2 linked regions of the Butyricimonas faecihominis genome follow. The protein of the gene in region 1 interacts with the protein of each later gene in a pairwise test. Links are inferred from orthologs where the notes say so. Each region holds a gene or a part of one and is shown on either strand. Other genes may lie near its edges. The genes, in order: rpe and eno.

Region 1 (8,805 bases):
AGAAACCTGTTTCTCAAGCCCATGTTATTTTACTAAATTCAGATTTAAAGGTTATTGCCCATGCTGTAAGTGATGATGATGGTTTCTTTTTAATCCAAGCCGTGGAAAAGGGGATGTATAAATTGAACATATCCTGTGTAGGATTCGAGATTTTACAACAAAATATTTTGATAGAGGGAAATCGAGGAGATTTAGGTGTGTTTAGAATAAAAGAAGGGATTACCTTGGATGAAGTAACTGTAATAAAGCACAAAAAATCTTTAACAACAAAAGTAGATCGGATCATATATGATGTGGAGCAAGATTCAATGGCCAAAAATTCTGTGGCGATGCAGATACTAGAGAAACTTCCGTTTGTTAATATTGACTTGAAAACGAAATAATTACAAGTGATGGGAGGGACGAATTTCGTGATTACGATTAACGGGAAAAAGAATCTTTTTCTTTCGGAGGCAAATCAATACGTAGCTCGACTGTTACAAGGAGATAAGATGAAACAAGTTGAATTAATCACCTCGCCACAAGGACAATACAGTGATAAGACTGCCGTGATTAATATCGTGACAAAGGGGAGTTTGCCGGATGGTATTGTCGGGAATATTATGATTGATTTCGGTAAAGACTTCATTAAACCGAATTTAGGGGTAACTTCAAAAATTGGGAAATTGGTGTATAACGTGAATTATCAACCGGGATACACCTATTATTCGGAGTTAACAGATAAGACAAAGGTAATAAATTATAGGGATGACACGATACACAGAACGGAATCAGAATTGATAACTTGGTCGAAAGATGATTCGCATGAGTTACAATTAAACGCAAGTTACGATTTTTCAGACAATGATTTACTCACCTTTACCGGGCAATACACCTACTATCGGGAAAGGGAGTTTCAGGAAGGAAAAACTACGATATGGAATAAAAAAGATAACAAGGTACAAATTTATTCCTTTGAAAATAGAAATATCAACAGAGAGGAGCGGTGGAATGGAAAAATTAATTATCAGAAGTCGTTCCGGAATAAAGAAGGGAGGCTTTTTACTGCCACGTATGGCGTGGAAAATAATCAAGGGAAAAAACAGTATGGACAGGAGTTAACAGGGATGTTGGGGATAGAGGATTCTAGGGGAATATTTAAGAATAGCTTGCGTTTAACGGAACACACAACAGGAGTGGATTTTACGAATCCAATAAATGAGAAACATTCATATTTCCTGACGGCTAAACTTGTTGCCAGACAGTATCGCAGTGATGAGGAATTGAATTATGATCAATATGTTTCGGCATTTCGGGCAAGTTATTTTTTTTCTACAATCAAAATGAGTTTAAGGGCAGAAGTGAGTTTTGAGAAAACAATGAATAATATGCAATTTAGTAGGAAGAGCGAAAAGGTACGAAAGAATTTCTTTAATGTAACGCCCAGTGCTTCAGCTATATTTTTATTAAGTCGGAAATCTACGTTTTCAATATTATATTCAGTACCTTCTTTCCGCCCGGATATTTATTATCTGAATCCTTTTGTAGATCGTTCTGATCCTTCACATTGGAAAGTTGGTAATCCCGATTTAGAACCGGAAATATCCCAGTTGCTCTCGATGAGTTATCGCTTTTATACAGAAAAGACGAGTTTAGCTTTTTCAGCAAAGTATAAACATTCAGGTAATGCCATATATCCTTATGACTACACGAATGAAACAGGAGTGCTTGTCACTACTTACGGGAATATGAATCGTTCGGAAATGCTTTCTTTTAATATGAACTTTGAATACAAAATCCCTGATAAACTTCAAATATGGTGTACAGGAGAGGCAAAATATACGTATTATTCTATCGCTAGAAGTAATTTTCCACTTTGGAATTTTAAATCAGCTGCAGGAGTTTATGTCACATTATTCAAAAAGGCCACTATTGGAATTATTGGCAATATTCGTCCTATGTCAACATCTGTGCAACATACAAAATTTGAATATCTCACGACAGCTACTTTGAGAGGAGAATATGCTTTTACCTCAAGGCTATCTTTCCTCGTTGATGTGGACAAGTTTTTATGGAAACATATCAATGTGGAAAACGTGAAAGAAACAGACTCGTTTTACTACCACAAAGATGAACAATGGCGAGGTCGGTGGGTGTCGTTTACCCTAGTCTATAATTTTGGACGCTTGTGTGATCGTGTAAAGAAAAGTGGTCGGGGAGTAAAGAATGAAGATAGAGTGAAAGAACTATAGTTTCCTTGATAACATGAAATTTTAATTTAGATGTATAAAAGTATGGAAAGAACGTGTTTCAATCTTTCCCGCATATAGTGATTGGCATTGTTCTTGTGCTTTTTCACGGTGTTTATTGAAATATCCAATAACTGGGAAATTTCTTCATGAGATTTCCCATGAAGACTGAGTTGGTACACTTCTCGGCAAGAAGGGGAGAGTTCGTTAAAGACGGTTTGGATCATCTGGAAAACTTCTGATTCAACGATGTTTTCCAGAAAGAATTCTTGGTCTTCTTTTTCGAGAACAATTTTTTCGGCATATCGATTCGCAATGTTTCTGCGACGAATTGTGTCAACAGAGAAACTACGTACGATTTTGTACAAATAAGCTTTTATCGTGCTTTCTGTTTTAAATTCGTTCCTTTTTTCCCACAAATTGAGAAAGGCATCTTGTACTACATCTTCAATGGTCGCATCATCATCTACATATTTAGCTGAAAAATAGCGCAATGTTGATGCGTATTTGTCATATAAATAGCGGAAAGCTTTATCGCTGTCTTGTCCCCAGAAATTTGTTGTTATTTGACTTTCCATGTAAATGCCGTATCTTTAAACCAACGATTAATAATCAGTAAAAATATAGGTTATTAATGGTTATTTTCACATCGAAATTATGTTTTTATTAATTTTTTTATTCCCACTGGGAAAGAGACTCTAATAAAAGTAATTTCGATCTTAAAATAACCAATAATCAACACTTTTACTGATTATTAATCGTTCGTTTTTTGATAGGAAGATTATGCTTGTTTTGGCATATTGTTATAACAATTAATAATAGCCTAGGAGGGTGTGTTAGATTTATCCGTGTTTTTCTCTTTTTTCGTTCATGTAAGAAAAAATCTTTTTTATTCCAATCCAATTCTCGTGTATTATCACTAAATTTGCCCCTTTAATATAAGATTGATAACATTAAAAATTGGGAAAAATGAGAATTATTGTATCTGTAATTTTATTGGCATTTATCACTGTCAGTTGCGGTACTAACAAACGTGTTTACGCACCACCTTTTGAGGAAGAGGAGACAGAGACTGTTGTAGTGAAAGAAAACGTGCAAACCACGGCACAAAATCCCACAAAGAAAACTGAAAATACAAAACCTGTCGTTTCTCGGGAAGAGAATGTAACTATGACTCACGGGGACGTGTTGAAACGTTATAACGTGATTGTCGGCAGTTTTTCAAACGTGGACAATGCTTTGAAATTACAGGCAAAATTGAACGGGATGGGCTATCACAGTATTATCATGAAGAATAGTGCCGGGATGAGTCGGGTAAGTATTGCTGGATTTGACGAAGAGGCATCCGCTCGTGAAGAATTATTAAAAGTTCGTGAACAATATCCGGAGTTTGCAGATGCATGGCTGTTGATTTCCAAGCAAAACTAAATACGAGATAAAGATGATATAAAAGGTCGGCATTAGCCGACCTTTTAAGTATCAAATCAATTCAAATCCCACAATATCAGGACCGCTATCATCTTTTTTCTTCGTTTCATCATTTCCAGATAAGACATTTTCTTCGGAGGCATCCCGTGGTTCTTCCGTTATTTTTTCTTCTATTAATACTGTTGTGGAGTCTGTAATTTCAGAATCCTCTGTTACAAGTGTAATTTCTTGCCCTTCTTGTAAAGTCGGTTCGGTGTGAGAGAGGATTTCCGGATCTTCATTTAAAGAAATAACTTCATGTACAACTGTTGGTTCCTCTATCTCTTCCGTAGGACTCTCAATATCAATAACGGAATTTTCTGAGATGATTGTTGTCATGGCAGCTTGGTTCTCTGAAAACGAAACATCTTCTTGAAGAACACCGTTTTCACATCGGAATACTTTTCCCGGAAAATGTTTTATTAGGTCGTATTGGTGGGTGGCGATAACGACTGTTTTGCCACTATCACAGATGTCTTTCAGTAGTTCAACTAATCGATAGGAAGTTTCCGGGTCGATGTTTCCGGTAGGCTCGTCAGCTAGGATGATAGGAGGGGCGTTTAGCAATGCTCGGGCAAGCACGATGCGTTGTTGTTCACCGCCGGACAATTGATGTGGGAATTTATCTCGTTTGTCAGGAAGTTCGACTTTATCCAACACTTCGTTTATCCTTTCCTTGATTGCTTTCTTGTCTCTCCAGCCTGTGGCTTTCAGCACGAATTCCAAGTTTGCGTAAACATTCCGGTCTGTCAGTAATTTAAAATCCTGGAACACGATCCCGCATTTGCGTCGTAAGTAAGCAATTTGTGATTTCTTGATCTTGCTCAGTTGGTAACCGGCAACTTCTCCTTTACCGTAAATAAGGGGGAGTTCGGCATATAATGTTTTGAGCAAAGATGTTTTCCCGCTCCCGACTTTACCGATCAGGTAAACGAATTCACCTTCTTTGATCTCCAGAGATACATCTTTGAGAATCGTGTTTTTTTGTTGCCGGATGACGGCGTTTTCCAGTTTTATAATTGCTTCCACCTTATTAATTTTAGATTTTAGATTCCAACCGCACAAGGCCACCGTTTTGTAATCACTGAATCTTTTCAATTTTCCATTTATAGTTCCTTTAGTCCTTTGATGTTTGCTTCCGGATCGGGAGAGTTGAAAACGAAACTACCTGCTACAAGGGCATCGGCTCCGGCATTTACCAAGCGTTTTCCGGTTTCGAAATTAACCCCGCCGTCAATCTCGATAAGGGTATGAGAGTTAGATTCCATGATCAATTTCTTCAGTTTGTCAACTTTATTGATAGTCTGTTCAATGAAAGACTGTCCCCCGAATCCCGGATTAACACTCATTAATAAAACAACATCAATATCCTCGATAACATCTTCCAACAAAGAGACTGGGGTATGTGGGTTCAGTGAAACCCCGGCTTTCATGCCCTGTGCTTTTATTTGCTGGATAGTGCGGTGCAGATGAGTACACGTTTCGTAATGTACGGTCAATATGTCTGCTCCGGCTTTATGAAAAGCCTCCACGTAACGTTCCGGTTGCACGATCATTAAATGTACATCCAGTGGTTTCGTGGCCATTTTTTTTATTTGGGAAACTACTGGAAGTCCGTAAGATATATTAGGGACGAATACGCCATCCATGATATCCAAGTGAAACCAATCGGCTTGGCTACGGTTGACCATTTCAATATCTTTTGATAGATGCAGGAAATCTGCAGATAATAGCGAGGGAGAAACAATAACGCTCATTTTAAAGAGTTTAAAATTTAGAATTTAAATTATTTGTACCAGCTAGCATACATGGAATAGGAATTCACGATTCTTTCCACTTCGTCACGTAAGAGTTCCGGACCCATTTGTTTCAATTTTTTAGCGGGAGCCCCGGCATATACCCAACCGGATTCAACAACGGTACCTTTCGTCACCACACTACCGGCAGCCACGATGGAATTACTTTCAATGACAGCGTTGTCAAGAACGATAGCACCCATACCGATCAGTACGTTATCATGAATCGTGCATCCGTGAACCACGGCATTGTGGGCGATAGAAACGTTATTCCCGATATTGGTCGGAGATTTTTGATACGTTGCGTGTATCGTCGCGTTATCTTGAATGTTTACTTTGTTGCCTATTTTAATATAATGTACATCACCTCTCAGAACGGCCCCGTACCATATACTACAATCGTCACCCATCTCCACGTCGCCAATAACAGCGGCATTTTCAGCTAAAAAACAATTCTTGCCGAATTTCGGCGTGTGTCCATTTAATTCTCTGATTATTGCCATAATATAATTGAAAATTGAGAGTTGAAAAATGGAAAATAAAATTCAATTTTCAACTTCCCGGTTTGTAAACTAATTTAACGTGTCGAAATTACGAAATATATGGCAGAAAACAAGAGGGGATGGTCTTTTTAAAGATTTCATTCTTGAGGCTGGAAAAATTTCTCTGATTTTTTTTGCTTTTAGAAAAAAGGTGTTACTTTTGCATCGCAGTTGGGAATAACCCACGGCAGAGTTCTTAAATGGAATAGTAAATGCGAAAATAGCTCAGTTGGTAGAGCATAACCTTGCCAAGGTTAGGGTCGCGGGTTCGAGTCCCGTTTTTCGCTCACTTTTAAATGCGAAAGTAGCTCAGTTGGTAGAGCACGACCTTCCCAAGGTCGGGGTCGCGGGTTCGAGCCCCGTTTTTCGCTCCTTGTGACGAGATCAATTATTGGTCTCGTTTTTTTGTGTAATGTGTTACTCCCAAATTCTTTTCAGTTATAAATCAATGTATATCCCTTATTCCAGCCTTTTGCCGGGGATATAATGGCTCGTAATTTTATTCTTGAGTGTGAATAGCCTCGTTATTGGCCCGGTTGACAGGTTATTCGAGTATGTTATTTTTGCTTTCCATCTGTTAAAATGGCGGCGATAATCGGGCGAGCATCGGGCGACAATCGGGCGATGGCGCCTAACAGTCACCTAATAATCGCCCCACCGCCATGTAACGGACATGGATAACCCCGGGAAAAGGGATACTAAACCCGGGATTAATTTTAGAGTTTAGAATTTAGAGTTCAACTTTTAGTTTTTATCTTCTCAACCACCCTTTCACGAGGGGAGAAAATGCTTGGTGATGTGAATAAGAGACTATTCCGTGAAATCAACAAATGTCCGACTTTCCCGAATCTTTTTGCAGTAATCACTTACTTTTACGTGTTCTGGATGAACTTTATAACGGGCGAGCGCTTCGGCATCGGCAAAAGTGGAGATTAGGACCGCATCGTATGCCATATCGGATTCCTTTTCATTGATTCCGACCTGTAATGATATGATTTCCGGAACGATACCGACCAGTCTTTCCAAGCTTTCTTTCATAATTAACGCGTTCTCTGCTTTTGTTTTTCCCTCGGCAAACTCCTTGAGTTTCCACATGACAATATGTTTTAGCATACTTTTTGATTTTAAATAATACGTTGCAAAAGTAGTCTTTTATAAAAAATAAAACTAATTTTGGATGCAAGGGAGGATCAGATGGGGGGATTGAAAAATAAATGTAAAACAAACGAGTTATGGTGGAGAAGGCCAAAAAATCAAAAGCGTCAAAAGATCAGACTGCTACAGATATAAATTTCAAATTCAAGAGTATTCGCACAAGTTGTAGCGAGGTAATTGATTTTACCGGAAACAAGCATTATCGTACGGTTTTCCGCTTGAACGAGGTCGAAACTTTGTTCGTGGACACGGAAGTGATAAATAAACAGTTTGATGAAAAAGCTTGGGATGCGGAGATTGTGGCGGCTTTGATATATATGCATGGAGAGCAACCTGTACTGGTGGCACAAAAAGGAGGAAAAGTTACCATCCCCGAAACGGAGTCTGTTTTTCAATTTTCAACTGCTTTTTCTGTCGAGGACTTTACAGACTTTAGGTTTCAAGAAGGAGCTTATCGGGTACAAGTGATGATAAACGGGCAAGCCGGGGTGTCGGATGAAATCCATTTGTTGGAACCGCATGATTTGTTCCGGGATTATTTTCAATTGTTGGATATTGGGTTTGACAAATGCGTGGAGGAAGCTCCTGATGTGCAGCGTCCTCACTCGTATCAGGCCTTTGCAGCCAAAGGATTGGAAGACGTTCGGTTCTATCTGGTGGCGGAGAATTTTTTATCGAGTGAATGGACGTATGAATTTTTGATTAACGTGTTTGACGCTAACGGAATACTAAAAGCTAATCGAGTAGCTAAAGGAAATTATTACATTCCGAATCGGGAAGGAAAGCGTTTGCTTTGTTTTGCCTTGGATTTAGGGGCAGGATTGAGTAATTTTTGGGAAGAAGGGAAATATAGGGTTGAAGTATTGTGTTTTGATCAGCCTGTGATTCAATTGGAGTTTTCGATCGGGGAACAGGATTTACCTTACAATTTTACCGACGAAATTGCCGGAATCAACGGGCAGGTACATGAAGTGGCGGGAGAACCTTCAACTCCACAAGATAAGGAAGAGGCTCTATCCCGATTGTATCAGTTAGTGGGATTGCGTAAAGTGAAAGAGGAAATTACCCGGATGTACGAGTTGGCAGAATTCGTGAAAATGCGACAAGAGAACGGTTTTAACGATAAACTTCCGGTTTTGAATATGATCCTTATGGGGAATCCGGGAACAGGTAAACATTTGGTTACCGAGATCACGGGAGAGATGTTTTACCGTTTGGGAGTACTGTCAAACGGTAAAGTGCATCGGTATAAGAGAGAGGATTTTACCCGTCCGGGAATGGCTGCGGAAGAACAGTTGATTCGGGAGGCTATCACGAAGAGCATCGGAGGTATTCTGTTGATTGAGGATGCAGATGAATTGTACCCGACCAATGATCCGAATGATCCTTCTATGCGTATTTTTACCGTGTTGTTGGGAATTTTGGAACAAGAGCAACCTTCTTTGTTGGTTGTCATGGCGGGCGATGTTATGGCATTGCAGGCTATTACAGAAGGAATTCCCGGCGTGAAAAAATGTTTCCCTTACCAATTTGTATTTGATGATTATTCGGCAGAGGAATTGATGGAAATTACTCATCAAATGTTGGAGAAGCGACAATTTAAGTTTACCTCGGAAG
Region 2 (8,876 bases), 3.1 Mb from region 1 along the record:
CGAAATGCATGGCATCACTCATGGAACCACCATTTCCACAACTTATGACCTTACCCCCGTTTTTCAATACCCGGGATAATATCTCTGCCGCCAATCCGACTTGTTTCAACTTCTCCTCATCCGCCACGAAATCAGCTAACACTTGCTGCGCCTCCAAAAAACTTTTCTTGATACTATCCATATATTCGGGTATTACATTTATCTTATCTTTTTCCATTCAACGATTTTTCCCCTCTCTTTTTTCAACATTCCCGGGGGAACCACTTGTCGTATATCTTCACAAAGCAAATCAATCAACTTCTGTTTCGTGAAATGACGGGAATATATCACACTGACTTCCCGTAAAGGTTTGGACACCGTGAAAGAACGAACTTGCTTTTTCTTTTCCTCCGTCATGTATAACGTGGCCAATTCAGGAATCAAGGTAAATCCTCCTTCCCGGTCCACAATCTTCATTAAGGTTTCTAAAGAATTACTCTCAAAATCAAAAGGCAAATTCTTATGCAGCGTTCCACGTATTTCACACAAGTTCACCACTTGATCCCGGAAACAATGTCCGTCTCCTAACATCCATAACTCAGGAGTTGCAATATCTTGTGTTTCTACGTTTTTCTTTTTCAAAAGTTCATGATCGGGGTGAGCGTAGATCATCATCTCCTCGTAAAACACGGGCTGTTCCACAATCTTATCGTCATGATAAGGGGTCACAAATACTCCCACATCCAGCGTGTCATGTTTCAGTCGTCGGATAATCTCCTCCGAAATTAATTCTTCCACTTCCACCTGTACCCCGGGATAACGACGAATATAATCCCCGATGAATATCGGTAATAAATAAGGAGCCAGCGTGGGAATAATACCTATTTTCAAGGATCCCGCTACCTCCTGTTTCTCTTCATTAATAATCTCTTTTATTCTTTGAGTCGAGGCCAGCACAATTCTTGCCTGTTCGATCAACTTGTAACCGATGTCGGTAGGCACAACCGGTTGCCGGCTCCGATCGAAAATGATTACACCCAGATCATCTTCCAGCTTTTTAATTTGCATACTCAGTGTCGGCTGTGTCACGAAACACTTGTCGGCGGCTGTTGCAAAATGCCGGAATTCATCGACCGCAACAACATATTCTAATTGTGTCAGTGTAATCATATATTATATTTCTAATCAAAAAAATCTTTCATCTTGGAGAAGATACTTTTCTTGTCACCACTTCCCGGCTTAAAGCCTTCCGCCTCTTTCATCTTTTCCACGAGTTTCTTCTCGTCCTTCGACAAGTTCTTCGGAATCCACACGTTCACCTTCGCCAACAAATCCCCTTTACCGTAACCGTTCACATCAGGCAATCCTTTTCCTCGCAAACGCAATATTTTACCCGGCTGGGTACCTGCCTCAATCTTCACTTTCACTTTCCCTTCGATGGTCGGAATCTCAACCGTTTCCCCTAACACGGCTTCTGGGTACCCGATAAACACATTGTATAATAAATCATTCCCATCTCTTACCAACTCCGGATGCTCTTCTTCTTCTATCAACACGATCAAGTCTCCGTTCACACCACCGCGACGAGCCGCATTTCCTTTACCACTCAAAGACAATTGCATCCCTTCACCCACTCCTGCCGGAATATTGATAGAAATCACCTCTTCCGACATCAACACGCCCTCCCCATTACAGAAAGTACATTTTTCATTGATAATCTTTCCTTCGCCCTCGCAAGTCGGACACGTGGAAGTGGTTTGCATCGCTCCCAGTATCGTATTTTGTACCCGGGTCACTTGCCCCGATCCTTTACAGGTCGAACAAGTGGAATAGGATTTTCCATCCTTTGCTCCCGTTCCATTACAATGCTGACAAGCCACATATTTCTTTACCTTGATTTTCTTCTCAATCCCGGTAGCAATTTCCTGAAGGTTCATTTTCACCTTCACTCTCAGGTTCGTTCCCCGGTTTACTCGGCGGGCACTACGGCCACCACCAAAACCTCCGAAACCACTAAAGCCACCGAAACTTCCGAAAATATCCCCGAATTGAGAGAAAATATCATCCATACTCATGCCGCCACCAAAACCTCCTTGTCCGGCTCCACCTACTCCGGCGTGACCGAACTGATCATAACGACGTCGCTTCTCTTCGTTACTCAGCACATCGTATGCTTCAGCGGCTTCTTTAAATTTTTCCTCGGCCTCCTTGTCACCCGGATTTTTATCCGGGTGATACTTCAAAGCCAGTTTTCGATATGCTTTCTTGATCTCAGTGGCATCAGCACTTTTAGATACCCCCAACACCTCATAATAATCTCTCTTTTCCATTACCACGCAACTATATATTATTCACCAACAACCACTTTTGCAAAACGCATCACCTTGTCATTCAAGTAATATCCCTTCTCGATACAATCCAACACTTTACCCTTTAACTCCGGAGTCGGAGCCGGAATTGTTGTTACCGCCTCGTGAATATCCGTGTCAAAATCAGCATTTTCAGTTTCGATTTCTTTCACGCCATTCTGTGTCAGAAAAGACTTAAAATTAGCATAGATCAAATCCACTCCTTCTTTAAGAGCTGCCACATCCTTCGCCGTACTCATACTCTTCAAGGCACGTTCGAAGTTATCCACCACGGGTAAAATATTACTTAACAATTGTTCCCCGGCACTCTTGGTTAACTCCATTTTTTCCTTCAAGGTACGTTTCCGGTAATTATCGAACTCCGCAGACAGACGTAAGTATTTATCATTCATCTCGATCAGTTTCTGTCCCAACTCTTCCAATTGCTTGTCCTCTTTTCGGCAAGACTTATCTTCTTTCTTTTTGTGAGCTTCTCCCTGATGTTTTTCTGAATTCACTTCTTCTTTCTCCGTGTCGTTCGTCTGTGACTCTTCAAACTCGTTTTCTTGAGTCGATCTCTTCTCTTCTGCCATATCGTATATAATTTTTTTATGAATAAACATTTTAAGCTACTCTTTCCAAGCAAAATCCCTGCCAACCGTCAATATGCCACATTGACAAGCATCACGAGTGCCAATGTGACACAAATAGCTGCCACAAAGATAGTAAAAGATATTCTTCCGATTCAACTTTTCAGCACTTAATGAGATTAAAGCATCCCATTGTCCGCAAAACTATAATACCGATCAGGGCAAACGACGATATGATCCAGCAACGTGATGTCTAATACCCGTCCAGCCTCCTGCACCTTCTTTGTCAAAGTAATATCGTGGAAACTCGGACGATCATTACCGCTGGGATGATTATGAGCTATCACGATGGAACAAGCTTTTGATTCCAACACTTTCCGGAATATCATACGAATATCAATAATCGTACTCTCTATTCCTCCTGAAAACAAGCGATCGCATGACTTAATCCGACAAGCGCTTGACAAGGTGACCACCCAAAATTCCTCATGATCCAGATCTCCAATCAAAGGCTGAAGATAATCGTACAAATCCCTGCTGGTCGTCAACGCCGGTTCCTCCCTAGCTGTCGACAACGCCCGGCGGCGTCCCAATTCCATGGCAGCAATGATTGAGGCAGCTTTCGCCATCCCAACTCCTTTGTAGCGATTCATAAAATCCGATACAGAAAGACGAGCCAACACATTCAAATCATTACTGGCATCCGTCAAAATCCGGCGAGACAAATCTAATGCAGATTCTCCTCCACTCCCTGAACGAATTAAAATTGCGAGTAACTCGTTTGTTGAAAGTGCAGCAACACCTTTCAGCAACATCTTTTCCCGGGGCTTATCGTCTTCCGCCCACGAGGAAATTGGGATATAATTTCCAACCATAACTTTCTCTTTATAGCTGGCAATGTAGCTATTTTTTAGCAATAAAAAAAATCTCGAGAAGTAATTTCTCAAGATCAACCGACACATAGAAATAAAGGTAACAAACAATCGTTTGTTACCTCAATATCTTAAGATAGTAAAATTACAATTTATTCACATGTAAAGCCAAGCTAGACTTCAAGTTAGCTGCTTTGTTCTTGTGGATAATATGTTTTTTTGCTAATTTATCCAACATAGCCGAAACTTTCGGCAACAAGTCTGCTGCAGTCTCCTTTTCGGTCATTGCACGTAGCTTTCTAACGGCATTTCTAGCAGTCTTTGCGTAATAACGATTGTGTAATCTTCTTTTTTCAGTCTGCCTTATTCTTTTTTCTGATGATTGATGATTTGCCATCTCTACAAATTAATTTAATTCAACTTTGTAGTCCGTACGAGAATCGAACTCGTGTTACAAGAATGAAAATCTTGCGTCCTAACCCCTAGACGAACGGACCATAAAACCCACTAAAATCTCGGTAGTCCGTACGAGAATCGAACTCGTGTTACAAGAATGAAAATCTTGCGTCCTAACCCCTAGACGAACGGACCATCGTTAAACATTTGCTTTTGCCTTAGTAGTCCGTACGGGAATCGAACCCGTGTTACAAGAATGAGAATCTTGCGTCCTAGCCCCTAGACGAACGGACCATCTTTTGCTTTAGCGGTTGCAAATATACGGCAAATTTCATTCCTACCAAAGAAAACGTGATTTTTTTTTTACATCTCCAGCAATTTGGTCTCGTACACGACATCAATCCACTGTAAATAAACACAATACCGTCTTATTCCATATGAATAAATAAAACTCTCCCGTCCATACATGTAAATACTTTATTCCCTACCTTTGCCCCTGTAACCTATTGAAGATCGAAATTCATTTTCAATTTTCAATTTTCAATTTTCAATTTTCAATTTTCAATTAATATGGCTAAATTATATCTGATCCCGACCCCAGTAGGTAATCTTGAAGACATCACGTTAAGAGCACTTCGTATATTAAAAGAAGTACCTCTCGTCCTCGCCGAAGATACCCGCACTTCCGCAAAATTGTTAAAACACTACGAGATCAACACTCCCCTACTCTCTCATCACAAATTCAACGAACACCAGCAAGTGAACCGTATTGCCGAGCGCATTGCCCGGGGGGAGGACGTGGCCTTAATCAGTGACGCAGGGACACCCGGTATCTCCGACCCGGGATTCCTGCTCGTGCGCACTTGCATCGAGCAAGGCATTGAAACCGAATGCCTGCCGGGAGCTACGGCATTTGTTCCCGCACTTGTAAACTCGGGCCTTCCCTGCGACCGCTTTTGTTTTGAAGGATTCCTACCCCAAAAAAAAGGACGCCAAAAGAAACTCATGACCCTCGCCGAAGAGGAACGCACGATGATATTCTACGAATCCCCCTTCCGTCTGGTAAAAGCCCTCGAGCAGATGGCCGAATTCTTCGGGGAAAACCGCCACGCCTGTGTCGCCCGCGAGATCAGTAAACTTTTCGAAGATTTCCAACGGGGTACGTTGAAAGAACTAATCAATCATTTCACCGAAAACGGGGTGAAGGGAGAAATCGTCATGATCGTGGAAGGTAAACCCAAAAAAGAAGAGGAAGAATCAGAATAAAAATGGGGACTCAACCAAATCCCCATCTTCATATCTATTTATTTGCATTTCTGACATTCAAAATATTTCCAGACTCCGGCAGCGAGGATAGCGCCTAAAAATGGGGCGATAATAAACAACCACAACTGACTTAAAGCATTACCACCTTCAAAAATAGCGGGAGCAATACTTCGAGCCGGATTAACCGAAGTCCCTGTCACAGGAATACATACAATATGGATCAAAACCAAAGATAAACCAATTGCTAATCCCGCGAATCCGGTAGGAGCGTTAGCACTCGTGGACCCTAGAACAACAAGGATAAAGATAAAGGTAAACACCAACTCCGCCACAAAAGCCGGAACCATATTTCCTTCTCCATACATATTTGCCCCCGTTCCTTCCAACCCCATCCCGGAAGAAATCACGTAAAGAATCGCCGAACCGATAAAAGCACCTATCACCTGAAATAACATGTACATCCCAGCATCCTTTCCGCTCATTCGCCCCGTCAAGAAAACACCTAATGTAATGGCCGGATTAATATGACATCCGGAAATACCACCAATAGCATACGCCATTGCCACCACAGACAAACCGAAAGCGAAAGCAATTCCCAAGAAACCGATTTCTGCTCCGGCAATAACAGCACTACCACACCCCATAAGCACAAGTACCATGGTACCAATCATTTCAGCTACATACTTTTTCATAAATTTGTTTTTAAGATTTTGTAATACAAATATAAGAAAAATTAAGCATATTATCCTGCCCAAAAAGAAAAGACTCCTATAACAATTGTCACAAGAGTCTTTTTCCCTATAAAACAAATTTCAATTACTTGCTGAATTTCCGTCCGTGGAACTGAGCATTATCACCTAATTCTTCCTCGATCCGAAGTAATTGATTGTATTTTGCCATGCGGTCAGAACGGCTTAATGATCCTGTCTTGATCTGCCCGGAATTGGTTGCCACCGCAATATCCGCGATAGTTGCATCCTCTGTTTCCCCGGAACGATGAGAGGTCACCGACGTGTAGCCGGCACGGTGAGCCATATCAATTGCGTCCAACGTTTCAGTTAATGTACCAATCTGGTTTACCTTGATTAAAATGGAATTAGCGCATCCCATTTCAATACCTTTCTTCAAATATTGCACGTTTGTCACGAACAAATCATCTCCCACTAACTGGCAACGGTCCCCGATACGCTCTGTCAGTAATTTCCAGCCTTCCCAATCGTTCTCACTCATACCGTCCTCGATAGAATCGATCGGGTAACGGGAAATCAATTCTTCCAGATAAGCTACCTGCTCGGCTGAAGAACGCTTTGCGCCCGTCGCTCCTTCAAATTTAGAATAATCGTAAACCCCATCCTGATAAAATTCAGAAGAGGCGCAATCCAACCCGATCATCACATCCTCACCTGCCTTGTACCCGGCAACCTCAATGGCTTTAATAATAGATCCCAAAGCATCTTCCGTTCCTTTCAACGCGGGAGCAAAACCACCCTCGTCACCCACGGCCGTACTCAACCCGCGGTCGTGAAGAACTTTCTTCAAACTATGAAAAACCTCCGCTCCCATCCGCAAAGCCTCACGGAAAGATTCTGCCCCAACCGGACGAATCATAAACTCCTGAAAGGCAATCGGGGCGTCAGAATGAGATCCCCCGTTAATAATATTCATCATCGGCACTGGCAACACTTTCGCATTCACACCTCCGATGTAACGATATAACGGCATTTCCAATGCGTTAGCGGCAGCTTTCGCACAAGCCAATGACACTCCTAATAATGCATTGGCACCTAAATTACTCTTGGTCGGCGTACCGTCCAATTCCAATAAAACACGGTCAATCCCTACCTGATCGGTCACGTTCATTCCCAACAAGGCATCGGCAATCACCGTATTTACATTATTTACGGCTTTGGTCACACCCTTACCGCCATATCTTTTCTTGTCTCCATCACGCAATTCCAGTGCTTCATGTTCTCCCGTGGACGCTCCGGACGGAACCGCAGCACGGCCCATCGCCCCACATTCCAGAATAACATCTACTTCTACGGTCGGATTTCCTCTTGAATCCAACACTTCTCTTCCGATAACTTCTGTAATATACATTCCTCTTAACTTTAAAAGTTCGTAAATAAATTGTTGTGACTAAGATACGTAAAACAATTGGAAAAGTCACATGATTTAGTTTATAAAGTTCCTTGTCATAAACTTTTGTTTCGAAAATAAACTTTTCCAAGTAAGATTTGTCTTAGTAGTGCGAAGATTTGACTTGGGACCAAAACCCATCCATTCTTCAACGGAATGTTCAATTGTGTATAAAGTGTATATGAGTAAAGTAAAAGAAGCTGTTTTAGCTATCTTCTTCACGTTGTTTGCCCTATCGGCTTTTGCCCAAACGGGAAGTGTCAGAGGACGAATTATAGATGCTAAAACGAAGAGACCCTTAGAGTTTGTCAACGTGAGTATCCGAGCCACGGGAACTCAAACCCCGTTAACCGGAACAGTCAGTGATTCAACCGGAGTTTTCCGTATCAACAGAGTGAAAAACGGGACTTACACGCTCACCGCCTCGTTTATCGGTTACAAATCCGTGGAAAAAGAATTCACGATCTCGCCGACAGCAAGAAACGTGAACGTGAAAAACATCCTTTTGGAAGAAGACAGCCAAGTGATCGACGAGATACAGGTTGTCGGGCAACGGGCTCAAATGAGATTCGAAATCGACAAAAAAGTCTTTGACGTGGAATCCAATATTTCCCAAGCCGGGGGATCAGCCAGCGAACTACTTGAAAATATTCCCTCGGTAGAGGTAGACAACGAGGGCGAAATCTCCTTACGAGGAAACTCAAGCGTAACGATCTGGATCAACGGTAAGGCATCAGGCTTGTCTGCGGACAACCAAGCCCAAATTCTGGAGCAAATTCCTGCCGAAAGCATCGAGCGTATAGAATTGATTACAAACCCTTCGGCAAAATTCAGTCCGGAAGGGACTTCCGGTATCATTAATATCATCTTGAAAAAAAACCGGAAAGCCGGATATTACGGTAGCTTCCAAGTCGGGGCAGACATTTTGGGCGGGTATAATGCCAGCGGGAGTATCAATTACAGTAGCGGCAAAATCGAATCTTACCTTAATGTCGGCTACCGCCAACGGAAATCCGAAGGAAAGGATTACACCGACCGCATCAATCTAGATGACCAAGGTAATCCGATCTCCTACCTGAATCAGAAAGGCTGGAATGATCGGGATGGCGGTTCGCTCTTCACCCGGGCAGGCCTAACACTACATCTCACCCAGACCGACCATATCGGAATTGAAGGATTCGGACATTTCGGGAACCGAAATTCCAACAACACCATCCGTTACGAAAGTGATGTTCCCGGATCCTTCACCAGCAGCGAACGCATCAGCGATTCAGATAACTCCTCGA

The links.
Region 2: the proteins of rpe (region 1) and eno interact in binary tests that used the Escherichia coli proteins (3 or more experiments, as listed by UniProt). The link is inferred for Butyricimonas faecihominis from one-to-one orthologs.

What each region holds. Positions count from the first base shown.
Region 1 is NZ_AP028155.1:893,600-902,404, forward strand. Bases 3,628-6,395 are described here. They hold rpe (ribulose-phosphate 3-epimerase), read right to left. Parts: upstream 5,453-6,395; coding sequence 4,802-5,452; downstream 3,628-4,801. Other genes in these bases: R8806_RS03680 (SPOR domain-containing protein), read left to right, coding at 3,628-3,656; R8806_RS03695 (gamma carbonic anhydrase family protein), read right to left, coding at 5,482-5,994. Also shown: R8806_RS03665 (carboxypeptidase-like regulatory domain-containing protein), read left to right, coding at 1-383; R8806_RS03670 (TonB-dependent receptor domain-containing protein), read left to right, coding at 393-2,231; R8806_RS03675 (RNA polymerase sigma-70 factor), read right to left, coding at 2,258-2,806; more of R8806_RS03680, read left to right, coding at 3,198-3,627; R8806_RS03710 (Dabb family protein), read right to left, coding at 6,844-7,146; R8806_RS03715 (AAA family ATPase), read left to right, coding at 7,266-8,805. UniProt on the Escherichia coli protein: Catalyzes the reversible epimerization of D-ribulose 5-phosphate to D-xylulose 5-phosphate.
Region 2 is NZ_AP028155.1:3,948,805-3,957,680, reverse strand. Bases 5,410-8,248 are described here. They hold eno (phosphopyruvate hydratase), read right to left. Parts: upstream 7,552-8,248; coding sequence 6,268-7,551; downstream 5,410-6,267. Other genes in these bases: R8806_RS16340 (TonB-dependent receptor domain-containing protein), read left to right, coding at 7,772-8,248; R8806_RS16350 (MIP family channel protein), read right to left, coding at 5,490-6,143; rsmI (16S rRNA (cytidine(1402)-2'-O)-methyltransferase), read left to right, coding at 5,410-5,451. Outside these bases: lpcA (D-sedoheptulose 7-phosphate isomerase), read right to left, coding at 1-181; R8806_RS16395 (hydrogen peroxide-inducible genes activator), read right to left, coding at 199-1,149; molecular chaperone DnaJ, read right to left, coding at 1,161-2,309; nucleotide exchange factor GrpE, read right to left, coding at 2,327-2,920; RadC family protein, read right to left, coding at 3,097-3,792; rpsT (30S ribosomal protein S20), read right to left, coding at 3,935-4,186; more of rsmI, read left to right, coding at 4,756-5,409; more of R8806_RS16340, read left to right, coding at 8,249-8,876. UniProt on the Escherichia coli protein: Catalyzes the reversible conversion of 2-phosphoglycerate (2-PG) into phosphoenolpyruvate (PEP). It is essential for the degradation of carbohydrates via glycolysis.